DNA from 3 places in the Paenibacillus sp. B-A-8 genome. Region 2 is predicted to be linked to each of the others. Evidence: predicted binding sites of a transcription regulator. Region 2 holds the regulator's gene; each other region holds the start of a gene.
The links. Region 2 encodes Rex, which represses fermentation and respiration genes when NADH is low (regulators of the CRP and FNR family bind a similar motif). Its sites were predicted from a motif close to TTGTGAAATATTTCACAA; they were not measured.
Positions count from the first base shown of each region.

Region 1 (2,210 bases), 310 kb from region 2:
GGTATACAAATTCCCTAAACTTGGTAACAAAGCTAAGTTTGTAGCGATTCCAACTACTTCGGGTACGGGTTCGGAAGTAACATCTTTCGCAGTTATTACCGATAAAACAACTGAACAACACACTAAATATCCATTGGCTGACTATGAGTTAACACCAGACGTAGCTATCATTGATCCAGAGTTCGTATACAGCTTGCCAAAAACTGCAGTTGCAGATACAGGTATGGACGTATTGACACATGCTATCGAAGCTTATGTATCTGTTATGGCGAGTGACTACACTGATGGTCTAGCTATTAAAGCCATCCAACTGGTATTCCAATACCTTGAAAAATCGGCACTGGAAGGCGACAGAGTAGCTCGTGAGAAAATGCATAATGCATCAACACTTGCGGGTATGGCCTTTGCCAATGCATTCTTGGGAATTAACCACAGCTTGGCGCATAAATGGGGCGGACAGTACCACACCGCTCATGGTCGTACTAACGCGATCCTTATGCCACACGTTATCCGTTACAATGCTAAAAAACCTACGAAGTTCGCTTCGTTCCCTAAATATTCGCACTTCGTAGCTGATGAGCGTTACGCTGAAATTGCCCGTATTTTGGGATTGCCAGCTCGCACAACTGAAGAAGGTGTAACTAGCCTGATCAATGCTATTCGCGATATGAATAAAAAATTGGGTATCGAGGAATCGTTCCAACAACTGGGCTTTGATCCTAAGGACTTCGAATCTCGTGTAGATTACTTGGCTGACCGTGCGTTTGAAGATCAATGTACAACTGCCAATCCTAAGCTGCCGTTGGTATCTGAACTTGCTGATGTATACCGTAATGCATTCTACGGAAGATTTGATAATTAGTAATTGGTTAAATAGAGAATAGGATAGTTGTGGACTTAGATAAAGGTGACAAATATCACTCGAAAGGTGATATTTGTCACAGTGTTTTTATAGAAAATAAACTAGAATGTTTATATAAACAACGGTCCCACATATGAAATGTTGATTGTGAAATTTGGAACAACCACATCTTTGGGGATCACGAGACACGGGATCAACCTTCAAGCCCGCGATCTCTACAAATATAATAAATATAGATGGAGGGATTTAGCATGTCGGTGATTGAAAAAGAAGTAAATGAAGTGAAATCCGGTTGGAGAAATTTCACAAAAGGTAAATGGTCCAAGAAAGTTGACGTTAACAATTTTATCGCAAGTAACATTAAGCCTTATGAAGGAAACGAAGATTTCCTCGTAGGACCTACTAGTAACACAACTGAACTATGGAAAATTATTTCCCAACTGAGCAAAGAAGAAAGAGAAAGAGGCGGCGTATGGGATGTTTCCCTGGATACTGTCTCCACAATCACTTCACATGCTCCTGGATACATTGATAAGGACAAGGAACAAATTGTAGGCGTTCAGACTGACGCTCCTTTCAAACGTTCCATCCAGCCATTCGGCGGGATCAAGATGATGGTCGATGCTACGAAAGCTTATGGCTTCGAGCTTCCACAAAACATCGTTGATATGTTTACGAACATTCGCAAAACGCATAACCAAGGCGTATTTGATGCATATACACCAGACATGAGAGCAGTGCGTAAATCCGGCGTTATCACAGGTCTTCCTGATGCTTACGGCCGCGGACGCATCATCGGTGACTACCGCCGTATCGCTCTATACGGTATTGATTTCCTGATTAAAGACAAAAAACAACAACAAGCTGAACTTGAAGTTGATTCCATGACTGAAGAGGTAATTCGTCTTCGTGAAGAGCTGTCCGAGCAAATTCGTGCACTGGGCGAATTGAAAGAAATGGCAGCCGCTCACGGTATGGATATTTCCAAACCAGCGACCAATTTCAAGGAAGCTACTCAATGGGTATACTTCGGATATCTGGCAGCAGTTAAAGAGCAAAATGGTGCGGCGATGTCCCTGGGACGTGTATCTTCCTTCCTAGACATCTATGCAGAACGCGATATTGCTGAAGGTACTTTGACTGAAGAGCAAGTTCAAGAAATCGTCGATCATTTCGTAATGAAACTGCGTATCGTGAAATTCTTGCGTACACCTGACTATAACGATCTGTTCTCCGGCGACCCTACATGGGTAACTGAATCCATCGGTGGTATGGCTGAAGACGGAACAACTCGTGTTACGAAGAACAGCTTCCGTTTCCTGAACACCCTGTACAACTTGGGTCCAGC
Region 1 is NZ_CP183882.1:4,968,338-4,970,547, reverse strand. Features, by position in the region: gene adhE (bifunctional acetaldehyde-CoA/alcohol dehydrogenase) at 1-862, shown strand, start outside; gene pflB (formate C-acetyltransferase) at 1,114-2,210, shown strand, end outside.
Region 1: the regulator Rex is predicted to act here: its motif matches at 1,008-1,025, upstream of pflB (formate C-acetyltransferase).

Region 2 (2,210 bases):
TCGTACAGTCACTAGCAGAAGCGGCAATTACGACACGCGGACGGATGCTTGTTCTGTTTACTTCTTACAAGATGCTGCGCCAAGTTTACGATCCTTTGAAAGAGGCTCTAGCCTCACAAGAAATTATGGTGCTAGGTCAAGGCGTGGAAGGTGGAAGCCGCAGTAAGCTGATTCGACGCTTTCAGGACAGTGCTGCTTCAGTTCTGCTTGGAACTAGCAGCTTCTGGGAGGGAGTAGATATTCCGGGTGAGGCATTGACATGCCTGGCCATCGTGAGGCTTCCATTTCAACCGCCTAATCACCCTCTAGCCGAAGCGAAGTCTGAGTTATTACAAGCCCAGAAGAAGAATCCGTTTATGAAATTGTCGGTGCCTCAGGCAGTTATCCGCTTCAAGCAAGGATTTGGAAGACTGGTACGGACAGCGCAGGATCGGGGTATTGTTATAGTGTATGACACTAGGGTTATCGAATCTCATTATGGGAAGTATTTCCTTTATTCGTTGCCTGGCCCGAAAATGGAACATATGCTTACGGATCAAATGGTTCCTCGTATAGCAGAGTGGTTGGAAGACGGAGGCGTTTCTTAAGAAGGACATCTTCTGTTTAATTAATCACTCCACAATGAAGGGCGGTATAAGAGAATACCGCTCTTCATTGAGACGAGGTACAGAAATTTTAATAGGATTCAAACAGAATAGTACTTAAATTAGGAGGTAAATTATGAAATCGGATAAAATATCAGAAGCCGTTGTTCGCAGACTTCCTGTATACTTACGTTTCTTGAATGATCTTCAGAAACGTGAAATATTAACCGTTTCCTCGCAAGAGTTAGGACAAAAACTTGATCTGAATCCCGCTCAAATCCGTAAAGATTTAGCGTATTTTGGAGACTTCGGTAGAAAAGGTATCGGGTATGACGTAACTTATCTTATTGAGAAAATCCGTCATATTTTGAAGCTGGACCAACAGCTGAATGTGGCATTAGTAGGTGCCGGTAACCTTGGACATGCGTTATCTAATTATAATGCTTATCTGAAGGATACTATGAAGATTACCGCTATATTTGACTCTTATGCACCTAAGGTAGGGCGGAAAATCAACTCTCTTACGGTTCAACCCATGGAGGAGCTAGGTCAGACAGTTCGTGAGCAAGGCATTCGAATTGGGATTATTACTGTACCTGACTCAGAAGCGCAGAATGTAGCAGATATTCTTATTGAATCTGGCATTGAGGCGATTTTGAATTTTGCACCAGTGATTCTAAAAACACCACCGAATATCCGGGTTCATGCAGCCGATTTTACAACGGATTTGCAAAGTCTTGCTTATTATTTGAAAGACGGAAAGGAAGAAAGCGGAAATGAAGAGTAGTAAAACGATTATCAAAGGCGGGCGTTTTCTTATTCCGGGAACGGATGAGCCTGTTCTTAGTGGATATATGACTATTGAAGATGATTTGATCACTTACATAGGAAAAGAAGAGCCTTTGATGGAAGAAGGTGTGCAAGTTGTTGATGGCAGTCGTCTGTTGTTTATGCCTGGTCTGGTAAACACACACGGCCATGCCGCAATGTCATTGCTTCGTGGTTATGGAGATGATTTAGCGCTTCAAGTATGGCTTCAGGAAAAAATGTGGCCGATGGAAGAGAAATTCACCGGAGAAGATGTGTACTGGGGAACCTCCTTGTCTGTTCTGGAAATGCTGAAAGGTGGCACTACAACCTTCCTGGATATGTATGATCATATGGATCGAGTAGCTGAGGTGGTCGAATTGTCAGGTATCCGTTCTGTATTGATGAGAGGCGTGATCGGTCTTTGTCCAGAGGAAGTACAGAATCACAAGCTTGCGGAAGCGATTTCTTTTGCACGGAACTGGCATGGAAAGGCTGACGGTAGAATTACAACGATGATCTCGCCACACGCTCCATATACTTGCCCGCCGGATTTCTTTGTTAAGTTTGTACAGGCGGCGCATGATTTGGATTTACCGATGCATACCCATATGTCCGAAACGAAACGCGAAGTGGAGCAGAATGTAGTGGATTACGGCCTGCGGCCTGTAGCTCATTTAGAGAAGCTTGGAATGTTCACACGTCCGTCTATTGTTGCTCATGGCGTTCATTTGAATGATGAAGAGATCGAGATTCTGGCTCGTCATAATGTAGGTGTATCTCATAACCCGGGAAGTAATCTAAAACTGGCTAGTGGAG
Region 2 is NZ_CP183882.1:4,654,393-4,656,602, reverse strand. Features, by position in the region: gene dinG (ATP-dependent DNA helicase DinG) at 1-587, shown strand, start outside; gene ACN6MV_RS20895 (redox-sensing transcriptional repressor Rex) at 721-1,371, shown strand; gene ACN6MV_RS20890 (amidohydrolase) at 1,361-2,210, shown strand, end outside.

Region 3 (2,210 bases), 1.9 Mb from region 2:
CATTGTAACCAGTGGCCACATCAGTGCACTACCCGTTGCATTAATAAGGCTAGCAATTAAAAATATCTTAACTTCTTTAGGATAATTCTGTAAAAACTTCATAAGTAGTGTACATCCCCTGTAATATATGTGTCATTATTCCATCCAGTATTATCCCAAAACAGGGTTCAGGGCAAGCAGACGCATTGACGTGCTATCGTGATAAAGTCTTAGTACACTTTACCTCTTAATTAGGACTAACTTCAACCGTAGCTGATAAAAAAGTAGCACCCGTTCCCATCTATTTATATTTTATAGTTGCTGCTGTCGTCCGTAAAGCAGACTAAACAAAACGATGTGATTCGTTCTTGCAAAGTCGGGGTAATAGAGCCTAGAAACACTCCCCCTTCTAAAATCCGCCGTGCGTCCGAATCGTTCCCCCGAGCTCGGATACATCACGGCGGATTTTATTTGTCTATAACATCAAAAAGCACCCCTCGACTATGCTAAGGAGTGCTCTATAAGATAGGTTTAGGCGTGTTTCTTTACACCGCTGCCGGACATGCTGTCCACGGATTGAATAGATGCTGGCTCTTTACGTAAGTAAGCCATCCAATAAGCTGCCGCAACAAAGATCGCACCGCCAGTCAAGTTGCCTAGCCATACCGGAACAAAGTTGTTGAAGTACTCTCCCCATGAAAAATAGCCTTCAAAAATAGCCGCCGGAATTAAGAACATGTTAGCTACAACGTGCTGGAAGCCGATAGCTACAAAAGCCATCGTCGGGAACCAGATACCGAGGATTTTACCACTGAAGTTATCTGCTCCATAGGAGAGCCATACCGCCAAAGCTACGAGCCAGTTACAACCGATACCGGAAACAAATGCCGGCAAGAAGTCTGCCTCAAGCTTATGCCCTGCCATCTCTACTAATTTTTCCAGATACACACCGTCAGAGGTTAAACCAACCACGTGACCAAAAAAGTAAGCTACAAACAAAGCTCCCGCTAAATTGCTCAGGGTAATCAATACAAGATTCTTAATAACTTCCCAGAAAGATATCTTCTTCGCCATAAAAGCAAGCGGCACAGCCATCATATTGCCTGTCAGTAGTTCTCCCCCTGCAAGCAATACTAGAATCAATCCAACAGGGAAGACTGCTGCCCCAATAAAGTTAGCGATAGATCCCCATTCATGCGGTGCGCCAGCAATGACGCGAATATCCAGTAAAAATCCGAGCGCGATAAACGCCCCTCCCAGAAAGCCCAGAATTAGTACGGTGCTTAAAGGATTGTGCGCCTTTTTTATGCCGTTCTCGACCGTGACTGCGGCAATCTGCTGCGGTTTATTATAAGCCATGATTCCTATCCCCTTCATCTATTTACTTAAAATTTGTTCCTTTACGACCATTGTAGCGTGTCACAAAACACAATAACGTGACAATTATCACTTAATGAAAAACTAAGTGAAACTTTTCACTGACATGTCAAATTTAACGAAGCGCATCCATAATTACAATTGTAAGAATAGGCTCCATATTATTTTAAAGGTAAATAGTACCAGCATTAAACATGAAAAAACCGAAGCCATGAATGGCTCCGGTCTACCCGACTATAATGTTCTTATGCAATTACGTTAAACGGTTACTGCCTCTTTACTTGGTACTGATGTCGGCAGCGCTTGAATTCCTACGGTGTTCAGGAAGTTCCAAGGCTTATTGTAATGAGGTTGGAAGAAGAAATCGATAAAGGCCAGCTGGTCGATTGTCATTTTATTTTGAATACATACAGATACGGTGTTGATCGATTGCGTCAAATCCATCTTGGACATAATTTGTGCTCCGACAATGCGGCGTGTAGCACGATCAAATACAACTTTTAATTGAACCTGCTCGAACGTTGGCATAAATTCTGGACGGTAGTTGTCAATAATCGTGGTAGTCTCTACGTCCATGCCTTCAGCCTTAGCCGCTTCTTCTGTAAGACCGGTAGCAGCGATATTATCTTCATAAATCTTAATGCCCGAAGTCCCTTGAGTGCCCATATATGGAATCGTCTCTGTCATCAAGTTACGTGCGACCAAGGTGCCCATCCGTACTGCGTTGGTTGCTAGTGGAATATAAGCGTGCTTCCCTGTAGGGTTGTAATGAATCGCACAGCTGTCACCAGCGGCATACACATCTGGGCAACTAGTCTGCATATAGTCGTTGACCAAAATCGCACCATTTGGCA
Region 3 is NZ_CP183882.1:6,538,964-6,541,173, forward strand. Features, by position in the region: gene ACN6MV_RS29540 (MFS transporter) at 1-102, opposite strand, end outside; gene ACN6MV_RS29545 (formate/nitrite transporter family protein) at 511-1,338, opposite strand; gene ACN6MV_RS29550 (FAD-dependent oxidoreductase) at 1,615-2,210, opposite strand, start outside.
Region 3: the regulator Rex is predicted to act here: its motif matches at 1,443-1,460, upstream of ACN6MV_RS29545 (formate/nitrite transporter family protein).